Regions from separate parts of the Promicromonospora sukumoe genome, predicted to be linked through region 3. Evidence: riboswitches for the same ligand, from Rfam matches in the RefSeq annotation. Region 3 holds a riboswitch; each other region holds the start of a gene.
The links. Region 3 has a riboswitch for S-adenosylmethionine ahead of metE (5-methyltetrahydropteroyltriglutamate--homocysteine S-methyltransferase). Riboswitches for the same ligand answer to the same signal wherever they lie in the genome.
Positions count from the first base shown of each region.

Region 1: another riboswitch for S-adenosylmethionine. It lies ahead of FHX71_RS12045 (LLM class flavin-dependent oxidoreductase); the one in region 3 lies ahead of metE (5-methyltetrahydropteroyltriglutamate--homocysteine S-methyltransferase).
Region 2: another riboswitch for S-adenosylmethionine. It lies ahead of FHX71_RS28465 (methylenetetrahydrofolate reductase); the one in region 3 lies ahead of metE (5-methyltetrahydropteroyltriglutamate--homocysteine S-methyltransferase).

Region 1 covers NZ_JACGWV010000001.1:2,714,964-2,724,977, forward strand. The annotation lists gene FHX71_RS12040 (ABC transporter substrate-binding protein) at 1-1,581, opposite strand, end outside; gene FHX71_RS12045 (LLM class flavin-dependent oxidoreductase) at 1,645-2,814, opposite strand; SAM riboswitch class IV at 2,842-2,953, opposite strand; gene FHX71_RS12050 (SDR family oxidoreductase) at 3,053-3,925, opposite strand; gene FHX71_RS29285 (TetR/AcrR family transcriptional regulator) at 4,001-4,600, shown strand; gene FHX71_RS12060 (aspartate/glutamate racemase family protein) at 4,587-5,372, opposite strand; gene FHX71_RS12065 (amidohydrolase family protein) at 5,369-6,577, opposite strand; gene FHX71_RS12070 (periplasmic substrate-binding domain-containing protein) at 6,621-6,935, opposite strand; gene FHX71_RS12075 (ABC transporter substrate-binding protein) at 6,917-8,143, opposite strand; gene FHX71_RS12080 (ATP-binding cassette domain-containing protein) at 8,182-8,985, opposite strand; gene FHX71_RS12085 (ABC transporter ATP-binding protein) at 8,982-10,013, opposite strand.
Region 2 covers NZ_JACGWV010000004.1:5,113-15,126, forward strand. The annotation lists gene FHX71_RS28450 (extracellular solute-binding protein) at 1-985, shown strand, start outside; gene FHX71_RS28455 (carbohydrate ABC transporter permease) at 1,057-1,932, shown strand; gene FHX71_RS28460 (carbohydrate ABC transporter permease) at 1,932-2,855, shown strand; SAM riboswitch class I at 2,949-3,064, shown strand; gene FHX71_RS28465 (methylenetetrahydrofolate reductase) at 3,069-4,013, shown strand; gene FHX71_RS28470 (golvesin C-terminal-like domain-containing protein) at 4,208-5,383, shown strand; gene FHX71_RS28475 (hypothetical protein) at 5,451-6,047, opposite strand; gene FHX71_RS28480 (lysophospholipid acyltransferase family protein) at 6,037-6,678, opposite strand; gene FHX71_RS28485 (glycoside hydrolase family 2 protein) at 6,831-8,705, opposite strand; gene FHX71_RS28490 (LacI family DNA-binding transcriptional regulator) at 8,824-9,861, opposite strand.
Region 3 covers NZ_JACGWV010000001.1:2,374,829-2,384,842, reverse strand. The annotation lists gene metE (5-methyltetrahydropteroyltriglutamate--homocysteine S-methyltransferase) at 1-1,774, opposite strand, end outside; SAM riboswitch class I at 1,783-1,886, opposite strand; gene FHX71_RS10545 (MFS transporter) at 2,257-3,573, opposite strand; gene FHX71_RS10540 (GNAT family N-acetyltransferase) at 3,770-4,306, opposite strand; gene FHX71_RS10535 (hypothetical protein) at 4,317-5,234, opposite strand; gene FHX71_RS10530 (sigma-70 family RNA polymerase sigma factor) at 5,236-5,679, opposite strand; gene FHX71_RS30025 (M15 family metallopeptidase) at 5,963-6,949, shown strand; gene FHX71_RS10520 (ABC transporter ATP-binding protein) at 7,026-7,865, shown strand; gene FHX71_RS10515 (ABC transporter permease) at 7,862-8,659, shown strand; gene FHX71_RS10510 (MerR family transcriptional regulator) at 8,664-9,533, shown strand; gene FHX71_RS10505 (DoxX family protein) at 9,703-10,014, opposite strand, start outside.

The DNA of each region.
Region 1 (10,014 bases), 340 kb from region 3:
GACCGTGTAGACCGGGTGGTAGAGCGGCACGTACCGCGCGTCGTCCACGACGGTCGCCTGGATCTCGTCGAGGGCCTCCTTGCGCGATGCCGGGTCCAGCGACGCGCGGCTGGCCGCCACCTCGTCGTCGAGCACCAGGTCCGCCTCGGCGGCCGTGTAGAGGAAGCCCTCGCTGGAGAAGATGCTGCGGAACAGGTTGGACGGGTCCGCCGTCGGCAGGGTGTTCGGGTAGACGGTCCACGTGCCCTTGGCCGTCTGGTCGCTGAACAAGGCGCCGGTGATGATCTGCACGTCCAGGTTCAGGCCGATGTTCTCCTTGAGCTGGGACTTGATGGCCTGCAGCAGCACGTCGCGCTCGTCGCGCACGTACGGCTCCGGGTAGCCGACCTCGATGGTGAGGCGCTCGCCGTCCTTGGTGCGGTATCCGTCGTCGTCGCGGTCGGTCCAGCCCGCCTCGTCGAGCAGCGCGTTGGCGCCGTCGACGTCGTTGCCCCACGAGCCCACGAGGTCCTCGTCGAAGTACGGGCTGTCCGGCCCGAGGCTGGAGTACGCCCGCTCGACCGTGCCGAGGTACTGGTTCTCGATCAGGGCGTCGAGGTCGAAGCCGTCGCGCAGGGCCTGGCGCACGCGCACGTCGTCGGCCGGGGCGATGCGGGTGTTGATGTTCAGGCTGAACGCGGTGCCCGTCGTCGGGCCGGTGAGGTACTGGAAGCCGGGCGCGTCCTGGAAAACGGTGGTGTCGGTGACCTGGACGTTCTCGATGACGTCGACCTGGCCGGCGGTCAGGGCGCCGGTGCGGACGGTCGCCTCGGGCAGGTACCGGTAGGTGACGTCGTCGAGGTAGGCGGCGCCGGTGTGCTCGGCGTAGCCGGGCGCCCAGTCGTAGTCGTCGCGCTTGTCGAAGCTGATCTCCTGCCCGGCGGTCCAGTCGGCCACGGTGAACGGGCCGGTGCCGACCAGCTCGTCGGTGGGCTGGCACAGGTCGCCGTCCGCCTTCAGGGAGGCGGGCGCCAGCACCGAGGCACCGATGGAGGCGACGGAGTCGAGGAACGCGGCGTCGGGCTGCGCGAGCGTGACCACGAGGGTGTGGTCGTCGGTGGCCTCGGCGTTGTCGTACGCCGCGAAGGCGGCGCGGCTGTTCAGCGTGGAGTCCTCGGCGGTGATGGCGTCGTAGTTCTGCTTGACGACGTCGGCCGTCAGATCCGTGCCGTCCGAGAAGGTGACGCCGTCGCGCAGGGTGAACGTGTAGACGGTCTCGTCGTCCGAGATCTCCCACTCCTCGGCGAGCCACGGCGTGTAGCTGCCGTCGGCCGCCTTGCCCACCAGCGACTCGGCGTAGTTGCGGATGATCGGGTACGAGTTCTGCTGGCCGGAGCGCTGCGGGTTGTAGCAGACGGGCTCGACGCTGACGCCCCAGGTCAGCGAGCCGCCGGCGACCGGGTCGCCGGCCGGCTCCGCTCCGCCGGTCGAGGCGGCGGAGCCCGTCGAGCAGGCGGCCAGGGTCAGGGCGAGGGCGGCGACGGCGACGGGAGCGGCGAGGCGGCGGGCGGCGGGCAGGCGCGGGGCGCGGGGAAAGGGCATGGCGGTGCTTCCTGTTCGTACGGCAGGGAAAGAGGGGGTCGGACGGCGGACGGCGCGGCGCCGTCAGGCGGTGGTGAGCTGCGCGGCGGGCTCGGTCGGGGCGGCGGCCCGGCGCAGCGCGGGCACGAGCCCGTCCGCGACCCAGCGCGTCTCCTCGAGGTTGGGGAAGCCGGAGACGATGAACTCCTCGACGCCGAGGCGGCGGTACTCGGCGAACCGGGCGGCGACGTCCTCGAAGGAGCCGACGAAGCCGAGCGCGGGGCCGCCGGCCACGAGGCCGAAGCCGCCCCAGATGCCGGGTGCGACCCACAAGCTCTCCGGGCGGGTGACGTCCGCCGCGGCCAGGTGCGCCTGGCCGCGCTGCTGGCCCACGGACTGGCGGGCGAGCAGCGACTCGCGCAGCCGGGCCTGCGTGGCCGGGTCCACGCCGTCGAGCAGCGCGAGGGCGGCCCGCTCGGCCTCCTCGTGCGTGTCCCGCACCAGGATCCAGGCGCGGACGCCGAACCGTGCCGTGCGCCCCTGGGCGGCCGCGAGCCCGCGGATCCACTCGATCTTCTCGGCGAGCTGGTCCAGCGGTTCGAGCCAGGACAGGTACACGTCGGCGTGCTGCGCGGCGACGTCGCCCGCGTACGACGACGACCCGCCGAACCACACCTCGGGGGTGGCCGGGATGCCGAGGCCGCGGCCGCCGGCCCGCTCCAGCCGGCCCTCGCGGACGGTGTAGTGCTTCCCGGCGCGGTCGACGGTCTCGCCGCGGAACAGCGCCCGGTAGATGTCGAGGAACTCGTCGGTGCGGGCGTACTGGTCGGCCTTGTCGCCGAGGTCGCCGTGCAGCCAGGCCTCGGCCCCGGGCTCGCCGGTGACCACGTTGAGCGCCAGCCGCCCGCCCGAGACCCGCTGGAGGGTGGCGGCGCGGTGCGCGGTGTAGGCGGGCGTGGTCGTGCGCGGGTGCAGCGCGACGAGGAACCGCAGGTCCCGGGTGACGGCCGCGAGCGCCGAGGCGACGACCCACGGGTCCTCGCAGTAGGAGCCGGTGGGCACCAGCACGGAGTCGAACCCGGCCTCCTCGACCGCGAGGGCGACCTGCGTGAGGTAGGACAGGGTGGGCGGGCGGAACGGCGAGCGCGGGGCCTCGCCGTCGACGCGGTGCACGTTGGTGCCGCCGCGCAGGACGTCGCGGGACTCCCCCGCGGTGGGCAGGTACCAGTGCAGGCGTGGGGTGCTGTCGCTCATCGTTCTTCCGTTCTCCGGGACGTGCCCGGTCCGCGCTTGCCGCACGACGCGCGTGCGGCCTGGTCGTCACCCGGAGCACCCCGCCGCGAAGGAGGGTTGCTGCCCGACCAGCCGGGGCTTGTCGTCGGGACTCATGACCACATGACCGTCGGCGTGCGCTGTGGCACGTCGACGGCCGGGAATGTAAGGACGGAACGGACCTTCGTCAACGATTCCGGCGGATGTCTCGGATGGTGGATCAGGTGCGGGTGCGCAGCCGGCCGAGAACGGTCCAGCCGATCATGCGGGCGAGCCGCACGGGTCCGTAGCGGACGCCGGCCGTGAACGGGGCCTCGCCGCGCAGCGAGACCTCGGCGCCGCCGTCGGCGTAGATGACCTGGCCGGTGATGAAACCGGCGTCGGGCGTCAGGAGCCAGGCGATGGTCGCGGCGACCGGTTCGACGGGGCCGGGCAGGCCGAGCGGCTGCGGCAGGGCGTCGCGCAGCACGCGGACGCTCGCGGGGTCGGCGAGCAGGGTGCGGCGGGCAGTCCCGGTCTCGACGATGCCCGGGGCGACGGCGTTCAGCGGGATGCCGGCGCCCGCCCACTCGTCGCGGACGGCGGTGCGGCGCAGCCACCGGTTCAGAGCGATCTTGGTCGAGCGGTAGACCACGCCGCCGCGTCCGCGCGCGGCCATCCGGTCGGCGACGGCCAGGGCGCGGGGCTCGTCGCCGGCGAGGCAGGCGTCGACCAGGTCGGCCTCCCCCGCGGAGAGCGAGGACGCGGAGCTGACGACGACGGCGCGCGGCGCGGGCCGGCGGGCCAGGTCGGCGCGCAGCGCGGTGAGCAGGGCGACGGTGCCGAAGTAGTTGAGGCCGACGGCGACGCGGCCCTCCGGGCTGCCGGCGACGAGCGCGACGCCGTCGAGGCCGTCGGGGGCCAGGACCCTCACCTGCTCGATCGCGGCGGCGCGGCCGGTGGCGGTGGTCAGGTCCGCGCGGACGTCGGCCGCCTCGGTGATCCCGCACCGCACGACGCGGGCGCCGTCGTCCGCGAGCCGGGCGGCGACCGCGGCGCCGATGCCGGAGTCGGTGCCGGTCACCACGTAGGTGCGGCCGGTGTGCTGGGTCATGGGTCTCTCCTCGGTCGCGGTTAAGTGCACTAGTGCATCAATACACTAGTGCACCGGTTCCGCTAGGCTGGGGCGATGACCAAGGAGCCCGGCATCCGCGAGCGCAAGCGCGCCGAGACCCGCCGCGCGCTGGTCGGCGCGGCCACGGAGCTGTTCCTCGACCGCGGGGTCGCCGCGACGTCGGTCGACGACATCGCGGCGCGGGCCGGCGTCGCGCGCCGCACCTTCTTCCTGCACTTCCCGGCCAAGGAGGACGTGCTCTTCCACTACCTGGAGGGCCACGTGCGGCGGGCGGTGCGGGCGCTCGACGACCTGCCGGACGGCGCCGGCACGGCCCAGGGCGTCGACGCCATCCTGGCGACGCTGGTCGACCTCTTCGACGACCCCGAGGCGCGCACGGACGAGCTCGCGGGCCTGCGGGCCGAGCTCGTCACCGCGTCGCACGGCCTGCCGGCGTCGCTGGTCGTGCGGCTGCAGCGGGCGCAGACGGACCTGGTCGGAGCCCTGCGCGAGCGGTTCCCTGACCCCGCCGGGTGGCCGACGATGTCGGCGCACCTCGGGGCCGGTATGGGCGCGGCGGCGGCCGCCGCGGTCGCCGTCGTCCGACCGGAGGACCGGGCCCGCGCGATCCGGGACGCCGTGGACCGCGCGGGCGCAGGGTTCAGGCCCGGGTGACCCTGGGCTCGTGGTCCGGTGACCCTCCCGGCCGCCGCCCCGCCCATGCCTTCGCCGGGTCCGGACGGCGGTACGGGCCCGCCGTGCTCGTCGTCTTGCCGAGCGCGACCAGGGACTCCGCGAGCCGCACCGCCCCGGCGACGCCGTCGAGCACGGGCACGCCGAGGCGCCGCTCCAGCGCGACGTCGAGGCCGGCGAAGCCCGCGCAGCCCAGCACCAGGGCGTCCGCTCCCCCGGCGACCAGCCGCGCGCCGGCGGACTCCAGCGCCGCCGCCGTCTGCTCGACGTCGGCCTCGATGTCGAGCACCGGCACGTCGGCGGCGACCACTCCCGCGCTCCGGCTGAGCACCCCGGCGTTGCGCAGCGAGTCCTCGATGCCGGGCACGGCGGTGGCGACCGTCGTCACGACGCCGAACCGGTGGGCGACGAGGCACGCGAGGAAGGCGGAGGCCTCGGTGATGTCGACGACCGGCACGTCGATCGCCTGCCGCATGCCCTCGCGGCCGTGCTCGCCGTACCCGGCCATGACGACGGCGTCGTACGGGTCCGGGTGGGCGAGCACGGCGTCCAGCACCGCGAGCGCCGTCACGTAGCTCTCGAAGTAGCCCTCGGCGGACGCCGGGCCCCAGGACGGCGTCAGGCCGACGACGGCGGTGCCGGGCGAGGCGGCGCCCGCCGCGACCGCCGCGATGGCGTCGGTCATGGCGGTCGTCGTGTTGCAGTTCACGACCAGGATCGTCGGGCCCGGCGGGCCCGCCGACGGCGCGCTCACACGAGCTCGCCGTCGGCGGCCACGACCCGGCCCGCGTGGATGACGGTGCGCCCGGGCAGGCGGTCCATGACCGCCGACGTCGGGGTCTCCCCGCGCAGCACCACCAGCTCGGCGGGGTCGCCGGGGGCGAGGCCGGGGCGGTGCCCGACGCCGGTGAGCCGCGGCGTCGTGCCGTCGATGACGGATGCCCCGCCCCAGGTGGCGACGGCGAGGCCGAGCTCGATGAGGTCGTCGCGCGACCAGCCCTGGGTGTACGCGAGCATCCAGGCGCGCTCCAGCATGTCGGCGTTGCCCCACGGGGACCAGTAGTCGCGCTGGCCGTCCATGCCGAGGCCCACGCGCACGCCCGCGGTGACCATCCGTTCGAGGGGCAGGTCCAGCCGCCCGCCGGGCGCGATGGTGGTGACGGCGACGTCCAGCTCGGCGAGCCCGTCGATCGCCCGCTCGACGCCCGGCAGCCCGGAGCCCAGCGCGAACGCGTGCGAGATGGACACCCGGCCCTGCATGCCGAGGGCGCGCACCCGCTCGGTGAGCAGGCTCATCGAGAAGAGGCCGAGCTCGCCCGGCTCGTGCAGGTGGAGGTCGATGCCCTTGCCGTGGCGCTCCGCGAGCCCGAACACCGTGTCGAGGTGGCGCCGCGGGTCGCGGTCGATCTCGCACGGGTCGATGCCGCCCACCAGGTCGCCGCCCGCCCGCAGCGCCTCGTCCATCAGCTCCGGCACGCCCGGTTCGAGGTGGATGCCAACCTGCGGGAAGACGACGATCTCGACCGACGCCGCGTCCCGGTGCGCCTCGCGCGCGGCGAGCACGCCCTCGAACTTCTCCAGCTTCGAGTCGGCGTCGACCTGGGCGTGCGAGCGCACGCGGGTGGCGCCCAGGGCGATCATCCGGCGGAGCGTCTCGGTGGCCCGGTCGGCCACGGGCGCCTCGGCCGTGCGCCAGCTCGCCCGGTCGTTCATGATCCGGTCCCACCGCGTGGGGCCGGCGGTCAGCGGGCGGAAGGGCAGGCCGAGGCGCGTGGAGTCGAGGTGCACGTGCACGTCGGAGAAGGACGGCACGAGGATGCCGTCGTCGCCCGCGACCTCGACCTCCCCCGCGGCGGCCTCGCCCGCCGGGACGACCTCGCGGACCACGGCGTCGTCGAGCACGACGTCGGAGGACGGGCCGCCCCAGGGGCGGACGGAACGGATGACGGTACGGGGCATGGCGGGCTCCTCCAGGTGGGACGCGGGCGACGGGCAGGTACGGCTACGGCGCGAAGGTGACGTCCTTCAGCACGTACTCGCCGTCCACGCGCGGCTCCCAGGTGATGTCGGGGCTCACCGCGTAGTCCGCCATCGGCGTGTAGAGCGGGATCAGGTAGGCGTTGTCCCAGTTCACCTGCGAAAGCTCGGCGAACACGGCCTCGCGCTCCGCGCCGTCGACCGTGCGCTGCTCCTCGACGAGCGCCTGCGTCTCGGGCGACGCCGCGTAGTCGTTCTGGCCGCCCGCGAAGAAGTTCGTGGCGGGCATGTCGGCGTCCATCGTCGTGGGCGCCCAGGTGTTCAGGAACAGGCCGTCCATGTCACGGTGCCGTAGATCTTGTTCGACAGGCTCGCCTGGTCCATGCCGACGAGCTCGACCTTGATGCCGACGGCGTCGAGGTAGCCGGCGACGGCCTGCGCCACCTCGGAGCTGAGCGGGATGCGGCCGTCGGTCGCGTACTCGAACGGGATGGCCTCGCCGTCGTACGAGGACTGCGCGAGCAGCTCCTTGGCGGCCGCGGGATCGAAGCCGGGCGCCTGCGCGTCGTCGGCGTAGCCGGTGACGTTCGGGGCGACCGGCTGGTCGTTCGCGACCGCCCGGCCGCCCAGCGCCTGCGCTACCAGCTCCTCCTTGTCGATCGCGAGCGAGATCGCGCGGCGCACCAGCGGGTCCTGGAGCGCGCCCTTGGTCGAGTTGGTGCCGAGGAAGATCACGCCGTTCGACTCCCGCGACGCGACCTCGGCGCCCGAGCCGTCCAGCGCCGAGACCTGGTTGGGCGAGACGAGCGCGACGTCGAGGCTGCCCGCGATGACTCCGTTCAGGCGCGCCTCCTCGTCCGCGACGGTCTGGAAGGTGAGCGTGTCCACCTCCGGGGCGCCGCCCCAGTAGTCGTCGTTGCCCTCCAGCACGTACTCGACGCCGCGCGTCCAGCTCACGTACGTGAACGGCCCCGAGCCCACCGGCGCCTCGACGAAGCCGTCCGGGCCCAGCTCCGTGTACACGGCCTCGGGCACGATCGACACCGAGGTGGTGATGGACGGCCACGGCGAGAAGGGCGAGCTCAGCGTGAACACGACGGTCGTGTCGTCCGTGGCCTCCGCCGACTCCAGCATGCCCATGTAGCCGCGGATGTCGGAGTCCTCCGTGGCGAGCACCTGGTTGTAGCTGAACGCAACGTCGGCCGCGGTCAGGGGCTCGCCGTCGTGGAAGACGACGTCGTCCCGCAGCGTGAAGGTCCACTCGGTGAAGTCCTCGTTCGAGGTCCACTCCGTGGCGACCGACGGCTCGATCTCGCCGTCGGCGTTCAGCGTGGTGAGCTGGTCGTAGAGGTTGTAGTAGTAGTTGAAGCCCGCGAGCGAGCCCTCCACGAGGGGGTCGGGCTGCCGCTCGGGCTCGGTGACGGCGCCGATCACGAGGTCGTGCGAGACGGCGGTGCTGCCGCTGGCGGCCGAGCAGGCGCTCAGCGCGAGGCCGGCCACGAGGGCGAGGCCGGCGGCGGCCACGGGTCGGGTGCGGTTGTCGGGCATGGTCTGTTCCTTAGGTTCGGGAGTCTGGGGCGGGGCGGTCAGGGGCGGGGCGGCGCGCCGGGGCGCAGGTACGGGTCGGGGTGCGGGATGGAGGCGAGGAGGTCCGCGGTGTACGGGTGCCGGGGCGCGTCGAAGATCTGGTCGCGGTCGCCGGTCTCGACGATGCGGCCCTGCCGCATCACCGCGACCCGGTCGGACAGGTGCCGGACGACGGCGAGGTCGTGGGCGATGAACAGGTACGACAGGCCGAGCCGCTGCTGCAGGTCCATGAGCAGGTTCACGACCTGCGCCTGCACCGAGACGTCGAGCGCGGAGACGGGCTCGTCGAGCACGAGGATCTCGGGGCGCAGCGCGAGCGCCCGGGCGATACCGATGCGCTGCCGCTGGCCGCCGGAGAACTGCGCGGGACGGCGCTGCTGCACGTCGGCGTCGAGGCCGACCTCGGCCAGCAGCTCGGCGACGCGGCCCGGCTCGTACCGCCCCGCGATGCGCAGCGGCTCCGCGACGATGTCGTGCACGCTCAGCCGCGGGTCGAGCGACGAGTACGGGTCCTGGAACACGAGCTGGATGCGGGTGAGCACCTTGCGGCGAGCCGCGGGCGAGAGCGACTGCATGCGCTGGCCGAGGATCGAGACGGAGCCCGACGCCGGGGTGTTGAGCCCGAACACGGTCCGCACGAGCGTGGACTTGCCGCAGCCCGACTCCCCCACCAGGCCGAGCGTCTCGCCCTTGCCGAGGGTCAGGCTCACGCCGTCGACGGCGTCCACCACGCTGCGGGCCCGCAGGCCGCGCCGGGACGTGAACCGGACGTGCAGGTCGTCGATCTCCAGCACGGCGCTCATGCGGTCACCGCCCGGGCGAACTCGCGGGTCCGGTCGGCGTGGTGGCACGCGGCCTCGTGCGTCGGGTCCGACGCGCCGCTGTCCGCCGTCGGCCGCAGCTCGGGCCGCTCCGTGCCGCAGAGCTCGGACCGCGCCGGGAGCTCGCAGCGGGTAGCGAACGCGCACCCGGGCGGGCGCCGGGTCGGCGCGGGCGGCGACCCGGGGATGGCGTAAGCCCGCGACCCGGCCCGCTCGGCCGACAGCAGGCTGCCGAGCAGCCCGGCGGTGTAGGGGTGACGCGCCTCGTCGAAGACGGTCCACACGGAGCCGCGCTCGACGATGCGGCCCGCGTACATGATGCAGATCTCGTCGGCGACCTGCGCCACGAGGCCGAGGTCGTGCGTGATGAGCACCATCGCGGCGCCCGACGTCGCCCGGGCGTCGGCGAGCACGTCCATGATCTGCGCCTGGATGGTCACGTCCAGCGCCGTCGTCGGCTCGTCGGCGACGAGCAGGGTGGGCCGGTTGGCCATGGCCATCGCGATGACGGCGCGCTGCCGCATGCCGCCCGACCACTGGTGCGGGTAGCCCCGGGCGCGCTCGGCGGGGTCGGCCACCCCGACCTCGGTCAGCAGCTCCTCGACCCGGGCCAGCACCTCGGCGCGCGGCGTGCGCGGGTGGTGGGCGCGGACGGCGCGCGCGATCTGCGCGCCGACGCGCTTGACCGGGTTGAGCGCCGTCATCGGGTCCTGGAAGACCATGGCGAGCTCGTTGCCGCGCAGCGCCCGCAGCTCGCGCTCGGGCAGCGTGAGCAGGTCGCGGCCCCGGAACCGCACGCTGCCGGAGAACACCTCCAGCCCCTCGGGCAGCAGGCCCAGCACGGCGGCCATGGTCAGGCTCTTGCCCGAGCCCGACTCGCCGACCAGGCAGAGCACCCGGCCCTCGTGCACGGTGAAGCCGACGCCGTCGACGAGGCGCACCTCGGCGCCGTCGGCGTCGCGGTACCCGACCGACAGGTCGTGGACGCGGAGCAGCACTGGCGTGGTCATC
Region 2 (10,014 bases), on a different contig from region 3:
CAAGATCCAGGGCGGCGACGCACCCGACATCTACAACGGCGGCCCCTTCGCGGGCTTCGCCGAGGACGAGCTGCTGTACCCGGTCGAGGACGTCACCTCCGACGAGACCTACGCCGACTTCCAGCCGACGTTCCTGGAGAACGCGCAGGTCGGCGGCACCACGTACGGCCTGCCCTTCATCGCCTCGGCCCGCGCGCTGTTCGTCAACGACGCCCTCCTGGAGGAGGCCGGCGCCGACGTGCCCGCCACCTGGGACGAGCTGCTCGACTCCGCCAAGAAGGTCTCCGAGCTCGGCGGCGGCGTGGCCGGCTACGGCATGCCGCTCGGCTCCGAGGAGGCGCAGGCCGAGGCCGCGGTGTGGCTATGGGGCGGCGGGGGCAGCTTTGGCGACTCCGAGGCCATCACGATCGACACCCCGGAGAACCTCCCGGGCGCCGAGTTCGTCAAGACGATGATCGACGAGGGCGCCACCCAGGCCGACCCCGGCGCCACCGACCGCAGCCCGCTGTTCGACATCTTCGTCCAGGGCAAGGTCGGCATGCAGGTGGGCCTGCCGCCGAGCGTCGGGCAGATCGAGTCGGACAACCCCGAGCTCGAGTACTCGATCCACCCCATCCCCACCGAGGACGGCTCGCCGTTCACGCTGGGCGTGGCCGACCACCTCATGGCGTTCCAGAACGACGGCGACAAGCAGGAGGCCATCACCGCCTTCTTCGACTACTTCTACACCGCCGACGTCTACGTGCCGTGGGTCCAGGCCGAGGGCTTCCTGCCCACCACCCTGTCGGGCTCGGAGCAGCTCGCCGGCGAGGAGGCGCTCGCGCCGTTCCTCGAGGTGCTGCCCGACGCGCAGTTCTACCCGACGACCAACCCCGACTGGTCCGCCACGGACTCCGCGTTCAAGGCGCTCTTCGGCCAGCTCGACGGGAAGAAGTCGGCCCAGGACGTCCTGACCGAGGTCCAGGAGCAGGTCGACGCGGGCTGACGCCCCGACGGACCGCCGTGCCCGGCACGGCTGACCACACGTAACGCCGAACCGAAAGCACGGGGAACTTGGTGAAGGACCTGATGAAGGCCCTGCCGTGGATCGGGCCCGCGGTCGCACTCATTGCGACCGTGGTCCTGTTCCCGGTCGGCCTGATGTTCTGGAACTCGACACGCGACATCAGCCAGAGCGGCGTCGACGGCGGGGGAGTGGGCCTCGCGAACTTCGCGACGGTCATCGGCTTCCAGTACTTCTGGCCGATCCTCGGGCGGACGGTCGTGTGGGTGGTCGTCGTCGTCGCCTGCACCCTGATCGGGTCGCTGGCGCTCGCGGCACTGCTGAACAAGGCGTTCCCGGGCCGCCGGCTCGTGCGGATGGCCGTCATCGTGCCGTGGGCGTCCAGCGTGGTCATGACGACGCTGGTGGTGCACTACGGCCTGGAGCCGTACTTCGGCATCATCAACTCGTTCCTCGTGGACGTCGGCCTGATCAGCACGCCGGAGGGCTACGGCTGGACCCGGCACCCCGGCACCGCGTTCGCGTGGGCCATGGCGGTGGCCGTGTTCGTGTCGCTGCCGTTCACCACCTACACGGTCCTCGCCGGGCTCCAGACGGTGCCCGGCGAGACCGTGGAGGCCGCGCGCATCGACGGCGCCAGCGGGTTCCGCACCTACTTCAGCGTGGTGCTCCCGCAGCTCCGCGGCGCGATCTCGGTGGCGGTGCTGATCAACATCATCAACGTGTTCAACTCGCTGCCGATCCTGCGCGTCATGACGGGGTCCATCCCCGGGTACGACGCCGACACCGTCATGACGATGATCTTCAAGTACATGCAGAACCAGCGGCAGATCGACCTGGCCAGCGCGCTGTCCGTCATCGCGTTCCTGGTGGTCATCGCCATCGTCGCCGTCTACGTGCGGGTCGTCCGCCCCCTGGAGGAGGTCTGATGACCACGATCACCGACCCGGGGACCACCCCGCGCGACGCGACCCGGCCGCCGTCGGGCGACCGGCGGCGGGTACGGAAGTACACGACCGACCAGGTGCCACTTGGCTCCGTGCTGCTGCGGGTGCTGGCCGGGCTCGTGGTGCTGGTGGTGTTCCTGCTGCCGTACCTGATCATGTTCTTCGGCTCCGTGAAGACGAAGGCCGAGATCAGGTCGGTCGACCCCACCTACTTCCCCACCGAGTGGCACTGGGACAACTACGTCACCATGTGGTCCACGCCCGAGACGCCGCTCGCGCAGAACCTGATCTCCACCCTGGTGATCTCGCTGTGCGCCACGCTGCTCGTGCTCGCCGTGGCGCTGCCCGCGGCCTACTACACGGCGCGGTTCCGGTTCCGGGGGCGGCTCGTCTTCCTGTTCCTCGTGATCGTGACCCAGATGGTGCAGCCCGCGGTGCTCACGTCGGGCCTGTTCCGCCAGTTCATCGCCCTCGGCATCCTCGACACGTGGCTCGCGATGATCCTGGTCAACGCGGCGTTCAACCTGTCGTTCGCCGTCTGGATCATGCACAGCTTCTTCGCGGGCATCCCCAAGGAGGTCGACGAGGCCGCGCAGCTCGACGGCGCCGGCACGTTCGCCGTCCTGACCAAGATCAACCTGCCGCTCGTCTGGCCGGGGATCGTCACGGCGGTCGTGTTCACGTTCGTCGCCTCCTGGAACGAGTTCGCGGCCTCGCTCGTGCTGCTGACGACGGCGGGCAACCAGCCGCTGTCGGTGGCGCTCACCAAGTTCGTGGGCCAGTACGAGACGTCGTGGCACTACGTGTTCGGGGTGTCCGTGGTGGCGATCGTGCCCGTCGTGATCCTGTTCATGATCATCGAGAAGCGCCTGGTGGGCGGCCTGGTGGCGGGGTCCGTGAAGTAGCGGACGCTGCGGGTGCGCGGTCCGTGGACCGGGGCGTCTCGACCGCCGGACGAATTCTGTCCCAGTGCTGGACAATCGCTTAGCATGGTGGCGATCCCATCCAGAGCGGTCGAGAGTCCTGGCTCCGTGACACCGCAGCAACCTGCCGACTTCCTGCCTCGTGGCCGTGGCGTGAGGACGTAAGGTGCTCACGCCAGGTTCGATGGAGCAGCCATGGTCGCCGAGGTACACCCGCACCGCCCCACGGTGTCGTTCGAGCTGATGCCTCCCCGCCGGCCCGACGCCGCGCCCAACTTCTGGGAGACGGCGCAGCGGCTCGTGGCGGCCCGCCCGGACTTCGTCTCCGTCACCTACGGGGCGGCCGGCGGCGACCGGGCGACGGCGCGCGAGGTGCTCGCGACGCTGCTGCGCGGTACGCCCGTGCTCCCGGTGGCCCACCTGACCTGCGTGGGCGCCTCCCGGGAGGACGTCTCCGCTGTGATCGAGGAGTTCCTCGAGGCCGGGGTGCGGTCCTTCCTCGCGCTGCGCGGCGACCCGCCGCGCGACGAGCCGGACTGGCGTCCGCCGGCCGACGGCGTGCGCTCCAGCGTCGACCTGGTGCGGCTGCTGCGCCAGGTCGAGGAGCGGCGCTGCGCCGCCGACGTCAGCACGGCGCTGCGCTCCGCCGCCCGTCCGCTGGCCATCGCCGTCGCGACGTTCCCGGACGGCAACCCCGGGGCGGGCACCACGCGCGAGCAGGAGGTGCGGCGGCTCCTGGAGAAGCAGGAGGCGGGCGCGAGCTTCGCAATCACGCAGTTCTTCTACCGGGCCGACTCCTACACCGGGTTCGTCGAGGCGGCCCGCGCCGCGGGCGTGACCATCCCGATCCTGGCCGGCGTCCTGCCGACGACGGAGGCGCGCCGGCTGCGCCGCGTCGAGGAGCTCACCGGCGTGGCGGCGCCCGCCGACCTCCTGCGGGACCTCGACCGGCTCACCGGCCCGGACGGCGCCGTCGACGCCGAGGCCCAGCACGCCCACGGCATCGAGTACTCCGCGGCGCTCGCGCGCGAGGTGCTCGACGCCGGAGCGCCCGGCGTGCACGTGTACACGTTCAACAAGCACCGCCCGGCCCTGGACCTCCTGGACCGCGTAGGCCTCACGGGCCGAGCCGCCGCCTAACCCCCTCGTTGAGTGCTGGGTATTCGCCCTTTTTCGCGCGCCGGAAGGGCGAATACCCAGCACTCAACGAAGCGGGGTCGGCATCTTGTGTCGGGGATATCCACGATGTGATGTACCCCGGGGTCGTGGGGGCGGCTGATACTACGGGTGAATTCGGCCCGTACCAGCGTGACCGACCCCGTGGAGGCCCCACCGTGCACGAACACGACCACAGCTCCACCGACTGCTGTCCCACCTCGCTCGGGCGGCGCGACCTGCTGCGCGGCGCCGTCGTCCTCGGCATCGGTGCCGCGGGCGCGACGATCGCGGCGCCCGGCGTCGCCGCGGCGGCACCCGCCGTCCCACCCTCTCTGGCGCCGGACCCCGAGGCGCCCGCCGACGCGCCGCCCGGCGCCGTCGCCGGGGTCGAGGTGGCCGCGCCGACCATCGCGAGCTGCGCCGGCTGGGGCGCCGCGGCGGCCCGCGGCACCATCGACGCCGTCGCGGCCAACCCGAACAAGATCCTGATCCACCACACGGCGTCGGCCAACGTCACCGACTACTCGCAGGCCGCCGGGTACCAGATCGCCCGCGACATCCAGCAGTGGCACTTCGCCAACGGCTGGGTGGACACCGGGCAGCACCTCACGCTGAGCCGCGGCGGGTACGTCATGGAGGGCCGGCACGGCTCGCTGTCCCGGCTGCAGAGCGGCAGCGGCACGGTGGTGGGCGCGCACGCCCCCGGCCAGAACAGCCAGGCCATCGGCATCGAGAACCAGGGCACCTACACGAGCGCGACGCCGCCGGCGCAGCTCTGGAGCCGCCTGGTCGAGCTGTGCGCCTACATCTGCGACCAGTACGGCATCGCGCCCACCCAGATCTACGGGCACCGGGACTACACGGCGACGGCCTGCCCCGGCGACGTCCTCTACTCGATGCTGCCGCAGCTCCGGTCCGAGGTGGCCGCGGCGCTGTCGGGGACCAGCTGGTCGGTCACCGTCGACAACACCTCGGCGGGCTTCTCCGCTGGCTCGTCCTGGCTGACGTCGTCCTTCTCGGGCGAGCGGTACGGCGCCGACTACCGCTACGCGACGCCCGCCGAGGTCAGCGACCTGGCGACGTACTCGGCGACGATCCCGTCGAGCGGCTCGTACCGCGTCGAGGCCTGGTTCCCGGGCATCGACGGCTACAACGCGTCGACGCCGTTCATCGTCTACACGGGCACCGGGTCGTCGACGATCCGCGTGGACCAGTCCACGGGCGGCGGGACCTGGCTCTCGCTCGGCACCTACGCGATGACGGCGGGCACCCGCACCGTGGTCGCCGTCAGCCGCTGGACCCAGGGCACGGCGTACGTCGTGGCGGACGCCATCAGGATCACGCGCCTCTGACGCCCCGCCCGCCCCTACGTGTCAGACCTACAGGTCCCCCGGGTGACCTGTAGGTCTGACACGGGCCTCAGTGCGGTGTCGGGGCCAGCGCGCGCAGCAGCTCGTCCGGCTCCGCGACGCCCACGAGCACCGACGACGCCCGGACCTTCCGCAGCACCTGCACCCGCGCCGCGGCCGGCCGGGACAGCTCGATCAGCACGGCGGGTGCCGCCATCGTCCGCACCAGCGAGACCCGGCCGGTCTCCTCGTCGAACCCGGCGCCGAGCTCCAGCGGCCGTGCCGGGGCGGCCCGGTACACGGCCGCGGAGACGACGTCGTCGAGCGCGACGTCGACCGCCGCCACCCAGCCCAGCCGCAGCCGGACGACGCCGTCCGCCACGCGGTGCCGCGACCAGAGCGGTGAGACGAACGCGGCCAGCAGGGCGGCCGTGAGCACGCCGGCGACGACGTCGACGGTCAGCGCGACCGGGCGCGGCAGCAGGGCGCCGGCGACCAGGTGCAGCACGAGCACCTCGACCACGCCCAGCGCCGCGACGCCGGCGACCAGCCCGAGCCACGGCCCGCGCCCGCCCAGCCCGAACGACCTGCTCGGGTCCGACGTCCGGCCCGAACCAGACGCCCGGCCCGAACCCGACAGCCTGCTCAGGCCGCGCTCACTCGGCACGCTCCTGGCCGCTCATCGCCTGGATGGACTGCATGACCTGCTCGGTCAGCTCGCGCCGCGCCTGTGCGGGCTTGGTGCCGGCCGCGATCTGCCGGGAGGGGTCGATCGGCGTCCCGAAGTGCAGCTCGACCCGGGCGAACCGCGGCATCTTGCCGATCGGCTTCACCTTGTCCGTGCCGAGCAACGCGACCGGGACCACGGGGGCCTTGCCGGTCAGGGCGAGCCAGGCGACGCCGGTGTGCCCCTTGTGCAGCTTGCCGTCCCGCGAGCGGGTGCCCTCGGGGTAGATGCCGAAGGCGCCGCCGCGCTGCAGCACGGCCAGCGCGTCCTCCAGGGACCGCTGCCCGGCGCGCGGGTCGTCCCGCTGCACGGGGATGTCGCCCATCTTGGTGAAGAACCAGCGCGACATTCGGCCCTTGATGCCCTTGCCGGTCCAGTACTCGGCCTTGGCCAGGAACGCGACGTGCCGCGGGGCCATGATCGGGATGAGCAGCGAGTCGATGAACGACAGGTGGTTGCTCGCGAGGATCACGGCGCCACGCTTCGGGATGTTCTGCAGCCCAGTCACGCGCGGGCGCAGGAGCACGAGCACGAGGATCGAGAGGATGAGCTTGAGGAACCGGTACGTCACCGGCCTATTGTGCACCCCCCAAGCACCGCTGTGGACTGGGTGTTATGTGGTGAAAAATACTAAAGAGACCTACAAGGTGCACACTCCGGTAGACGTGTCAGACGTACAGGTCACCCGGGTGACCTGTACGTCTGACACGTGGAGCGGGAGGGTCAGGCGTTCCCGTCGGCGCCCTTCTCGAAGGCGGCCGGACGCACCTGCACGGCGCGCACGCGGTCGACGTCGAGCTTGACGCTCCGGTCGAACCGGTAGATGCCGTTCTCCTCCTGGAACACGTCCGTGAGCTGCGTGTAGCAGTAGCCGAACATCAGCGGGTCGTCGATCAGCGGGTCCGTGAGGCCTGCGAACCGGACGTGGAACTCCTCCTCGTCCGCGACGCGCTGGCCGTAGCCCCACGAGTCGGGCGAGCTGCCCGAGGCGCTGGCCGCGGTCTCCGGGTTCCACCAGATGCCGCCGTACTCGCTGACGAAGTAGGGCTGACCGTTGTACGGCTGCGAGATCGGCGTGCCGTTGTCCCGCTCGTTGCCGTACGGCTTGCCCTCGGCGAGGCCGCCCACGAGCTCGGTGAACTTGGCCGGGTCCTGCTCGTACAGGTGCGAGTCCCAGACGTCCGTCTCGAGCACGCGGTGCGAGTAGCCGCTCGCGTCCAGCACGGGCCGCGACGGGTCCGCCACCTTGGTGGCGAGCCACATGGCGCGCGTCACGTCGTCGAGCTGCGTGATGCGGTCGTGCAGGTCCTGGTGGGTCTCGTTGAGCGGGCACCAGCCGATGATCGACGGGTGGTTGTGGTCGCGCTGCAGCGCCTCCAGCCACTCGGCGACGAACGACGTCGTCTGCCGCTGGCCGTCCTGCGGGGTGCCGTAACCGCTGACGCCCCAGTCGCCGAACTCGCCCCACACCAGGTAGCCCAGGCGGTCCGCGTGGAACAGGTAGCGCTCCTCGAAGACCTTCTGGTGCAGGCGCGCGCCGTTGAACCCGGCCTCCAGGCCCAGCTCGATGTCGCGCACCAGCGCGGCGTCGGACGGCGCCGTCATGAGCGACTCCGGCCAGTAGCCCTGGTCCAGGACCAGCCGCTGGAAGACGTGCTCGCCGTTGATCTTGATGGCCTGGCCGTCGATCGAGACGGACCGCAGGCCCGCGTACGAGCGCACCGTGTCCACGACGGCGCCGTCGGCGTCGCGCAGCTCGATGTCCACCCCGTACAGGTGCGGGTCCTCGGTGCCCCAGGTGCGCACGCGGTCCGCCGGGACGACGACGCGCAGCGCGGGCGCCAGGTCGAGGTCGGCGCGCGCGGTGGCGCTCGCGACCTCGCCGTCGGCGTCGGTCACCGTGACGGAGACCGTGTGGCCCCGGCGGTTAGCGGACAGCGGCACGACGACGTCGAACGCGGAGCTCGACAGGTCGGGCGTGATCCGCGGGCGGCGCACGTGCACGGCCGGCACGGGCTCCAGCCACACCGTCTGCCAGATCCCCGTGGTGCGCGTGTAGTTGCACTCGAAGTTGGCGTAGCGGTTGGACTGCTTGCCGCGGGCCTGCGGCCCGTGGCGCGTGTCCCGCGCCCGGACGACGACGGTGACCGTGTCGCCGGGGGCGGCGATGCCGTGCAGGTCGGCCGTGAACGGGGTGAACCCGCCGCGGTGCCGCACGACCTCGGTGCCGTCGACCCACACGGTCGCGTCGTGGTCGACGGCCCCGAAGTGCAGCAGCACGTGGGGGTCGTCGCCGACAGCGGACCAGTCCGCGGGCACGGTGATCTCGCGGCGGTACCAGACCGCCTCGAGGAAGTCCGTGTTCTCGATGCCGGACAGCTCCGACTCCGGGGCGAACGGCACGGTGATCTCGGCCTGGAGCGGCCGCTCGACAAGACCGCGCTCCAGACCGGAGTCGCCCGCGTCGATCTCGAACTGCCAGGTTCCGTTGAGGTTGAGCCAGCGGTCCCGGACCAGCTGGGGCCGGGGGTACTCGGGGCGCGGGACGGGGGTCGCCGTCGGCGCCCCGTCGGGCGAGAAGCGGTCGAGGAAAGTCATCAGCTGCTCCATTGCGTCTACGACAGGTGCGCGGTGATTCAACACGTCTTCCGACAAGAATGCAACGTTGTATCACTGGGAAGGCCCGGTGACGCCCCGGACCAGGGGCGTCACCAGGTCACGCGCGGCTGCTCTCCCGGACCAGCAGGCGGTGCGGCACGAGCTCGTCCACCGGGTCGACGCCGGGCTTCTCGAGCTGGGCGATGATCCGGTCCACCGCGGTCTCCGCGATGGCCCGCAGGTCCGGTGCCACGGTCGTCAGCGTGGGGTTCGAGAACCGCCCGTCCTCGGTGTTGTCCCAGCCCGTCACCGCGATGTCGTCGGGCACGCGCACCCCGTTCAGGCGCAGCGCGTGCAGCGCGCCGAGCGCGAGCTCGTCGTTGGCGCACACGATCCCGTCGATCTGGTCGATCCGGGGCAGCACCGACTCCACGGTGGCCGCGCCGGCCGGGCGCGAGAACTGCGGGCACTGGAGCACCCAGCGCTCGTCGACCTCCAGGCCGGCCGCGGTGTGGGCGTCGAGGAAGCCCTGCACGCGCTGCGCCCCCGTGCGGCCCGCGCCCGGCGGCTCGGCGCCGAGGAAGGCCAGCCGGCTCCGGCCGGTGTCGAGCAGGTGCGCCGTGACCTGTGCCGCCGCCGCGACGTTGTCGATGCTCACGTGGTCCGTCCGGCGCTCGCGGGCGGGGTCCGGGTCGGCCCGCTCGCCGAGCAGCACGAGGGGCACGGGCCCGCGGACCCCGTCGATCTCGGCCGGGGTCAGCTCCAGCGGCGAGAAGATGATGCCGTCGATCGCCTGGACGTCGAAGCCGCGCGCCACCTCGAGCTCGGTGTCGCGCGAGGACCGGGTCTCCTCGATGAGCACGCGGTAGCCGCGGGCGCTGCCGACGTCGATCACCTCGTGCGCCAGCACCGAGAAGTACGGCGCGTGCACCCACGGCACGGCGAGGGCGAGGGTGTTGGTGCGGCCCCGCCGGAGCTGGCGGCCCGCGAGGTTGGGGCGGTAGCCCAGCTCGGCGATCACCGCCTCCACCCGGGCCCGCGTGGCGTCACCGACCCGGCCCGTGTCGTTGACCACGTTGGAGACCGTCTTCCAGGAGACCCCCGCCGCCGCCGCTACCTCTTTGATCCCGACCCGTCGGCCACCGTTCTCGGACAAGCCTTCACTTCCTTCCGCACCGTGCCCTCTTGACTGGACGCCCGTCCTAGTCCATCGTGATCCAACGTTGGAGCGCAACGTTGCACCATTGGAGGTCGATGATGACCGTAGTACGAGGACGCGGTATCCCGGGCCAGGGAAGCCCCGTGGCCG
Region 3 (10,014 bases):
TGACCGGCTTGTCCGTCAGCGACGCCGCGTACGCCGTCCACTCGACGGTCAGGGGTGCGGGCCGGGACACGTCGCCCCACAGGATCGGCGGACGCACACAGCGCGAGCCGTACGACTGCACCCAGCCGTTGACGGTCGTCGCGAAGCCGTCGAGCTGCTCGGCGAAGTACTGCACCATGTCGTTGCGCTCGGGCTCGCCGTGCACCAGCACGTCCAGGCCCAGCTCCTCCTGGAGCGCGACCGTGCTCGCGATCTCGGCGCGCATCGCGGCCGTGTAGTCGGCGTCGGACAGCTCGCCCCGCACCCACGCGGCCCGCGTGCTGCGGATCTCGGAGGTCTGCGGGAACGACCCGATCGTCGTCGTCGGCAGCGGGGGCAGGTTCAGCCGCGCCTGCTGCGCGGCGGCACGCTCCGCGTACGGCGCGCGCTCGCCGTCGGCGGGCGTCAGCGCGGCGGTCCGCTCGCGCACCTCCGGGACGACGACGCCGGGCGCCGCCGCACGCGAACGCACCGCCGCCGTCGACTCCGCGAGCCGGTCCGCGACCGCGGCGCGACCCTCGGCCAGGCCCGTGGCCAGCGTGGCGACCTCGCCGACCTTCTGGTCGGCGAACGCGAGCCAGGACTTCAGGTCCTCGCCGAGGCGGGGCTCGTCGGCGACGTCGTGCGGCACGTGCAGCAGCGACGTCGACGTGCCGACGGCGAGTGCGCCGGCGCCGAGCCCGGAGCCCGGGGCGGCGAGGCCCTCCAGCGTGCTGAGGCGGGCGTCGAGGTCGGCGCGCCAGATGTTGTGGCCGTCGATCACTCCCGCGACCAGGGTCTTGTTCTCCAGGCCGGGCACGGGGCCCGCGGGGACGGCGCCGCGCACCAGGTCGATCGCGACGGCCTCGACGTCGGTGCCGGCCAGCAGGGCGAGGCCGTCTCCGGCGTCGCTGCGCAGGTCGCCGTACGGGGCTGTGACCAGGATCGCGGGGCGTTGCGCCGGGGTGTCGCCGTCGGCGGTGGGGGAGAGCTCGGTCGCCAGCGCGGTGTAGGCGCGGCGGACGGCGTCGGCCACCTCGTCGAAGGGGACGTCCAGCAGGTCGGTGACCAGGGCGGGCTCGTCGAGCTGCACCCAGGGCGCGCCCGCGGCAGCCAGCGCGCGGAGCAGGTCGGCGTACGCGGCGACGACGTCGTCGAGCCGGTCGAGGGGGCGGAAGCCCTCCGGCGAACCGTCCGCCGGCTTGCTCAGGAGGAGGAACGTGACCGGGCCGACGAAGGCGGGGCGGGTGACGACGGCCTGGCCGCCGTCGGCCGGGTTCGCGAGCTCGGTGAACTCGCGCACGGCGCGGTCGTCGGTGTAGCCGATCGGGGTGTCCGGGCCGATCTCCGGGACCAGGTAGTGGTAGTTCGTGTCGAACCACTTGGTCATCTCGAGCGGCGCGTTGTCGCCCTCGCCGCGAGCCACGGTGAAGTAGGCGTCCAGCGGCAGGCGGCCGCCGTCGGTGGTGAGCCCGGCGAACCGGTCGGGCACGGCGCCCAGCAGGGCGACGGCGTCGAGCACCTGGTCGTAGTAGGAGAACGAGCCGGGGACGGCGGCGGTCCCGGCCTCCAGGCCCAGGTCGACGAGGCGGCGCGCGGTGGCCAGCCGCAGGTCGCGGGCGGTGGCCTCCAGCTCGTCGGCGGTGGTGCGGCCGGCCCAGAAGGACTCGACCGCGCGCTTGAGCTCGCGGCGTCGGCCGATGCGCGGGTAGCCCAGGACGGTGGCGTTCGGAAGGTGCGTGTTCGTGACTGCCATGCGTATCAGCTCCATCGGACCTGGCGTTAGCACCTTGCCCCGAGATTGGCGCCTCGGAGGTAGGTTGCTGCGGTGTCGTGGAGCCAGGACTCTCGACCGCTCTGGATGATGAGATCTGATCGTAGGCATGCCCGGGATGTGGTCGGCAAACCGTCCACGCCTCGGACGTTTTGTTGATGCCGCGATGGTGCGGATAAAAAGTGTGCCAAGCGGCGCAGCCGCGGGCCGGGTCGGGGGAGCGTGGCGGGGCCGGCCGGGGGGCTGTCGGGCGTGGGCTGTCGGGCGCGGTGCGGACCATGCACCTGCTGCCAGGAGCGTGGGCGTTCTGGCAGCAGGTGCATGGTCCGGTTTGGTCGGCGGGTGCCCGTCAGTGGTTGAGCTTCAGGGGCGGCCGGGCGGGCATGGCCGGTCAGGGGCAGACGGCCCGACGGCGCGGGCAGACGCTGGGCTCGTCAGCGCCCGGCCCGCCGACGTCGGGCCGGTCAGACGGCCGGCTCTTGTGGGCGGCGTCGGGCTGTCGCGAACCACAGCGCGGCGGCGACGGCGGCCAGCGCCGCGCTGACCAGCAGCGGGCCGGCGGTCCCGATCAGGCCGAGCGCGACGCCGCCGAACACCGGGCCGAGCAGGGCGCCCAGGTTGAGGGCGACCGTCGAGAACGCGCCGCCCAGCGTCGGGGCGGCGTGGGCCGCCGCCATGCTGCGGGCGATCAGCGTGCCGCCGACGGCGAACGACAGCGCGCCCTGCACCGGCGCGAGTACCCAGACGACGTCTGGGCTGAGCGAAGCGGGGCCCACGGCGAGCGCGGCCCACAGGACCCAGCCGGCGAGCAGTGCCGGCCCGGCGACAGCGAGCAGGAGGCCGCCGTGCCGGTCGGCGAGGCGGCCCGCTGCCGAGACCCCGGCGAACGCCCCCAGTCCGAACAGCGCCAGCACCACCGGCACGAGCGGCGAGCCGAGGCCCGCGCCGTCCGTCACGATGACCGCCAGGTAGGTGAACGCGCAGAACGTCGCGCCGTTGACCAGCACCCCGAGCGCGAGGTTCCGCCGCAGGACGGGGGACCGGAGATTGCCGAGTTCCGCCCGCAGGCCCACCCGAGCGGGCGTCCTGTCGACGGCGGGCGACGCGCCCGATCCTGTCCCGGTACGAGACTCTGCCCCGGAGCCGGAGCCGGAGCCGGAGCCGGAGCCGGAGCCGGAGCCGGAGCCGGAGCCGGAGCCGGAGCCGGAGCCGGAGCCGGAGCCGGAGCCGGCCCCCGGCTGAACCGGCGTCAGCCACGCCACGGTGACCAGCGCCGCCGCCGACACCCCGGCGATCGCCCATAGGGCCGACCGCCAGCCCCAGAGCTCGCCGAGCAGCGCGCCGGCCGGGACGCCGGCGACGAGCGCGAGCGTCGTGCCGCCGAGGATCACGGCCAGCGCCCGGGCCTGCCGACCGGCCGGGACGACGCGTGGCACGGTCGAGAGCGCGACGGCGAGGAAGCCCGCGTTCGCCAGCGCGGCCACGAACCGCGTGCCGAGCAGCACGGAGAACTGGCCGGTCAGCGCGCCCACGACATGCGCGGCGACGAAGACCAGCAGGCATGCGGACAGGGTCCAGCGGGGCGGGAGGCGGCGTCCGACGACGGCGGTCAGCGGCGCGCCGACCACCATCCCGACCGCGAAGCCCGAGGTGAGGTATCCGGCCTGGGCGAGCGAGACGCCCAGGTCGGCGGAGATGCCGGGCACGAGTCCGGCGAGGACGAATTCCGACGTGCCTTGCGCGAAGACCGCGACCGCGAGCACGTACAGCAGGACAGGCATGAACGACTCCGAAGGGGGAGGGGAACGGGTAGGCCGGGACGGCACTACGGGCCCTTCGGATGCGCGGGAGCTGCCCGCTCACAGGTGCGGCGGGGCGGAGCGGCCGGCCCACGACGGGCTCGGCTCCCTGCTCTCTACAGGGGCATCTCGGGCTACCGGAGTACCGGCAGCCCTGACCTGGATGCTTCTGGAGACCTCACGCGGTGAAACTAGCACGCACGGGCCCGGGCGCCGGCTCGGTTTTCTGCCCCGGCCCCGGCCCCGGCCCCGGCAACGGTTCGGGCACCGGCAGCCGACGTCGCCAGGCGACCTCGCGGTCGAGCTGCCCCGTCGAGCGGAACAGCGCGACCTGGTGGGCGTCGGGCAGCGCGGCGGCGAGCGCCTGCGTCGTCGTCGGGCCGAAGCCGAGCTTCTGCCAGAAGCCGCCCGACCGGCGGGAGAACAGCCACGCCTCGTGCGCCCCGGCGTCGGCGGCCCGGTCCAGGGCGAAGCGGGCCAGCCGGAGGCCGTCCCCGGCGCCGCGCAGGTCGGGCCGGACGGCGACGCTGCGGACCAGCGCGTGCTCGCCGTCCGCGCCGAGCTCGAACCCCGTGGTCGCGGCGACAGCACCGGTGTCGTCGCGCTCCAGCCAGAGGCAGACGGCGGGCTCCGCGAGGGCGGCGACCGTCAGGTCGGCCGCGCGCAGGAACGCGGCCAGGTCGTCGAGGTCGGCGGGTGTGGCGGGGCGGAGCACGCGCGGGAGCCTAGCGCGGAGGGGGGCTCTCCTCCGTCGGCGCCGCGCTCGGCACGGTGCACCCCGACCAGCTCAGCTCGCTGCGCACCTGGATCTGCTTGCCGCCGTCGGACTCCGCCCAGATCTCGCCGGAGACCGGCAGCCAGGTCGTGGTGTCGACGAGCAGCTCGACGCGGGTCACGTCGCCGCCTTGCACCTGCGCGTCCGACGGCGTGACGCCGATGCGGGCGACCGTCTGCCCGTCCCGCTCCGAGATCCCGAGGTCGTCGTGCAGCCGCTGGTTGGTGCCGTCGTAGCCGGCGAGTCCGAGCACGACGGCGGCCGTCGACGCCTGCAGCACCTCCAGCGGCAACTGGTCCAGCGGGGCCTTGGGCGTCTCGAGCCGGGCGTCGGCGGGGACGAAGCGCAGCGTCGACGCGTCGCCGAGGGTCGAGCGGATCTTCGCGCCGCACTCCCCGCCCGACATCGCCTTGCCCGCGCGGGTCACCACCTCGCCCGGCGTCAGCCAGGTGGTGGACGACGGCGACGCACTCGGGGTGCTCGTCCCTGGCGTGCCGGCGCCGGGGGCCGAGCCTGGAAGGGCGCCCGGTCCCGGGGTGCCGGTCAGGCTCAGCGCGAGGACTCCGGCGACGACGGCGGCCGCTGCCGTCGTCCACGCGAGGGCGTGTCCGCGCCGCGACGCCGACGACGTGGGCCGACGTCCGGCCTGGACCCGCCCCGGCTCCGAGGCGTCACGGAGCAGCACCTCGACGTTCCCGGCGTCGGCCCAGGACTCGTCGGGGTCGGCGTCCTGCCCGGATGCGCGCCCCTCGGCCCGCGTCCGTCCATCCGCCCGCGCGCGGGACTCGGCGTACGCCCGCGCCAGGTCGAGCTCGGTGTCGGCCTCGCGCAGCGCGCGGCGGGCGCGGGTCAGCTCGTCGTCTGCCACGTCAGGCTCCTTCCTCGGTCAGCCGGTCGTACGCCGCGCGCAGGCGGCGTCGGGCACGGTGCACCCGGGTGGCCGCGAGCGCCGTCGTGCAGCCCAGGACCTGGGCGACCTCCGCGGTGGTGAGCTCCGCGGCGGCGAGCAGCGCGATGACCTCCCGGTCGGTGGGCCGGAGCAGGTTCATAGCGCGGGTGAGCTCGTCGAGCTCCCCGACCAGGCGGACGTCGTCGGCGCCGGTCGGGGCCGGGTGCGTGCGCACCCGTTCCACGAGGGCGGTCCGCCGGTGCCGTGCGCGCGCCTGGTTGGCCATCACCCGGCGCGCGACGCCGAGGAGCCACGCCCGCGGGTTGTCCGGCACCTCGCCCTTGCGCCACGTGATCGCGAAGACCTCGGCCACGACGTCCTCCGCCTCGGCGGCGGGCATCCGGGCGCGGGCGTACCGGTACACGGCGCGGGCGTGCGCGGCGAAGAGCTCCTCGGTGCGCGCGGGCGTGAGCGGGCCGTGCGTGCCGGCGTGCGGCTCGGTGTCGGTGGGCAGGATCGGCAGGGCGGGCTCCGGGTTCTCCGTCGGTGTCCGGGTGGTCGGTCTCGGGCGCGGGTTCCCGCCTGCTGCGGGAGGTGCTTCCGGGACAGTGTGTCCGGCAGCCGCTCGCCCATGTCACGTCCCGGATGTTGCCCACGTCACAGCCCGGCGCTGACATCGCGCGCGGGCCGCCGCACACGACGCCGGTGTGACCACCTTCCCGGACATCTCGCCCGTACCGCGCGCCGTCGTCGTCCTCGCGGCCGCGACGTTCCTTGCCACGACGACACTGCTCAGCGGGTGCGCCGCAGGCGCCGCCACCTCTGGTCTGCCGGGTTCGGGGCAGGCGGCCGGGGCTGCGTCAGGACCGGCGTCGAGCGAACAGTCGGGCACGGGCGCGGGGGAGGCGTCCGCCGAGGCGCCAGCCGCAGCAGCCGGGACGACGCCGGAGCCCGCCAGGGCGCAGGCCGGCACGGACGAGCGTGCCGCCGCCGTCGGCTCGGACAGCCAGGACCCGGACGGCCCAGACCCGGACGGTTCACGACCGGACGCCGCCCGCCCCGCCGACGCGTCCGCCGTCGGCCAGGAGGACCCCGCGCAGAACCTGGACCTCTCCGCCCGCTCGGCCACCGACCCGGCGAGCCCGTGGGTGGTCGTGAACAAGCGCACGCCGCTCGACCCGGTCGACCACGAGCCCGACCTCACCACGGTGCGCGGCTACCTGGTCCGGCCCGACGTCGCGCCCGACCTCACCGCCCTGCTGGCCGCCGCCGACGCCGACGGCGTCCGCCTCACGCTGCGCAGCGCCTACCGCGGCTACGCCAAGCAGGCCGCGGTCTACGAGGGCTGGGTGGCGCAGCTCGGCGCGGCGCAGGCGGACGCCGTCTCCGCGCGGCCCGGGCACAGCGAGCACCAGACGGGACTGGCGGTCGACGTCGGCGGCACGACGCGGCCGGAGTGCGACTTCGAGCCGTGCTTCGGCCGGACGCCGGAGGGCCGGTGGGTCGCCGAGCACGCCACGACCTACGGCTTCCTGGTCCGGTACACGCCGCAGAACAGCGCGGTGACGGGGTACGCCCCCGAGGCCTGGCACCTGCGCTGGGTGGGCCGCGACCTGACGGCGTACCTGGACGACGCCGGCATCACCACGCTGGAGGAGGCCTTCGACGTGCCTGGCGGGGGATACGCCCGCTGACCGGCTCGCGCCGCCGGCGTCGTCCTGCGCCGAAGGGCTTGACCTTGCCGTAGCGGCAACCCTGCACGCTGCGGTCATGACCACACCAGACACCCCCGCTCCAGAAGCCCCCGCCTCAGAAGGCCCCGCGATCGAGGTCGCCGGGCTGCACAAGTCCTACGGTGACCATCACGTGCTCGACGGCGTCGACCTCGCCGTCCCCGCCGGCTCCGTCTACGCCCTGCTGGGGCCGAACGGCGCGGGCAAGACCACCATGGTGAACGTCCTGTCCACGCTGCTCGCGGCCGACGCCGGCACGGTGCGGGTCGCCGGGCACGACGTCCGCCGGGAGCCCGCCCGGGTGCGGTCGGCGATCGGCGTCACGGGCCAGTTCTCGGCGATCGACATGTTCCTCACGGGCCGCGAGAACCTGCGGCTCATGGCCGACCTGAGCCACCTCGACAAGCGGGCCGCCGTCCGCGACGTCGCGACCCTGCTCGGCCGGTTCGACCTGACCGACGCCGCCGACCGCCGCGCCCTGACCTGGTCCGGCGGCATGCAGCGCCGCCTGGACCTCGCGATGACGCTCATCACCCGGCCGCGGCTGATCTTCCTCGACGAGCCGACGACGGGGCTCGACCCGCGCAGCCGCCGCGCCGTCTGGCAGGTGGTCCGGGAGCAGGTGGCCGACGGCGTCACCGTGCTCCTGACCACGCAGTACCTCGAGGAGGCCGACGCCCTGGCGGACCGCGTCGGCGTGCTCGACGCCGGCACGCTCGTCGCCGAGGGGACGCCCGCCGAGCTCAAGGCGCAGGTCCCGGGCGACGCGCCCAGCCTCGACGACGTGTTCCTCGCGCTCACGGGGCACGCCGCGGGCCCAGTCGACACCGCCACGGCCGACATCGACACCGTCGCCCCGGAGGTGGATGCACGATGAGCACCACCTACGCCGTCCGCGACTCGGTGACGATGCTGCGCCGCAACCTGCGGCACCTGAGCCGCTACCCGTCGCTCGCGCTCATGCTGATCGCGATCCCCGTCGTGTTCCTGCTGCTGTTCGTCTACGTCTTCGGCGGCACGCTCGGCGCGGGCCTCCCGGTCGACGGCGGAGGCGGCCGCGCCGACTACCTCAACTACCTGGTGCCCGGCATCTGGATCATGACGGTGGCCAGCGTCGCGAACGGGACCGCCGTCGCCGTCGCCATCGACCGCACGGGCGGGATGTTCGACCGCTTCCGGACCATGGACATCGCCCAGGTCTCGGTGCTGACCGGGCACGTGCTCGGCGCCGTGATCCGCACCCTGCTCGCGCTGACGGTCATGGTCGGGTTCGCGCTGCTGCTCGGCTTCCGGTCGGCGGCCGGGGTCGCCGGCTGGTTCGGCGTCGCTGGGCTCGTGCTGCTCCTGGCGTTCTCGTTCACCTGGCTGACGGTCGCGATGGGGCTGGCCGCCGGCAGCATCGAGACGGCGAGCAACACCCCGCTGGTCCTCATGGTGCTGCCGTTCGTGAGCAGCGGTTTCGTCCCGACCGAGCAGATGCCGCCCGGGCTGCGGCACTTCGCCGAGCACCAGCCGTTCACGCCGGTCATCGAGACGCTGCGCGCCCTGACGTCGGGCGCTCCGGTGGGCTCGGACGGCTGGACCGCCGTCGTCTGGTGCGTCGCGATCGGTCTGGCGGGCTATGTCTGGTCCCGCCGTGAGCTGACCGCGGTAGGTCGGAGGGGAAGATGAGGGCGTGCTGACTATCGCGCAGGTCGCGGCGTACGTCGGGGTGACGGCGCGCGCCGTCCGCCACTACCACGCCGTCGGGCTGCTGCCGGAGCCCGAGCGCGACCACTCCGGCTACCGCCGGTACGGGGCGCAGGACGTCGTGGACCTGATCCGGGTCAAGATCCTGGCCGACGCCGGCGTGCCGCTGGCCCGCGTCCAGGAGCTGCTGCGCGCCACCGAGGAGGAGTTCACGGCCGCCGTCGCCGAGATCGACGCCCGGCTCCGCTCGGAGATCGAGGAACGCGAACGGCACCGGGAGCGCATCGCGCGGCTCGCCGCGGGCGACAGCCTGGCCCTGCCGCCCGAGGGCACCGCCTACCTGGACCGGTGGCGGGAGCTCGGCGTCCCCGAACGGGTCGTCGCGATCGAGCGGGACAGCTGGATCCTGACCCTCGCCGCGTACCCTCCCGAGCAGGTCGCCGCCGCCATGGCGGACAAGGGCCTGCTGCTGGACGACGCCGAGTTCGTCGACCTCCTGCGCTCGATCGGCGAGGGGATCGACTGGGCGCCCGACGACCCGCGGCTGCCCGGCCTGGCCGACAAGGTGGCGGCGGTCCTGGACCGTCACGCCGGGTGGTCGGGTGGCGGGGCTGGCTCCGCCCCGGGCGGCGGGGTGGGCGAGGGGAGCGGTGCCGGGAGCAGGGACGGGACCGGCGGCGAGGCCGGCGGCGCGTCCAGCGAGATGGAGCGCGGGCTCGTCGAGATGTTCGACTCGCTCGCCCTCGACTCGATCCCGGCGGGCCGGCGCCTGGAGTCGCTGTTGGAGGAGCGCGGCTGGCGAGGCTGGACCCGCCAGCAACGCGTCCAGCCCCGCCCCCGCCCCTACCAGCCGTAGTCCGACAACTGACCACAGCACCTCCTGCCAGCAGCGGTTGACCACAGCGGTTGCTGCCAGGCGACCCCCTCGTCTGGCAGCAACCGCTGTGGTCAACACCTGCCCGGAGGGCTGGGGCGGCAGGCGGCAGGCGGCAGGCGGCAGGCGGCGGGCGGGCGGCGGCACGCCGTCAGAAGGGGAGCCAGACGATCGCCGACAGTGCCGCCAGGTAGAGGGCCTGTTCCGCCAGACGGCGTCCGACCGGGGTGGGCGGCTGACCGCCGAACAGGACGCCGCGTCGCGCCGCCGAGATGTTCGCCGGCGTCATGGCGAGCGTCAGGAGCCCGAGGCAGATCGCCGCGGCGGACGCCGTCGTCGGGACCAGCAGGCCGATCGCCCCGGCGAGCTCCAGGACCCCGGTGCCCGCGACCAGCATGTCGGGGCGCGGCAGGCCCGGCGGCACCATGCGCACGAGGTCCGCGCGGACGCGGGGGATCAGCCG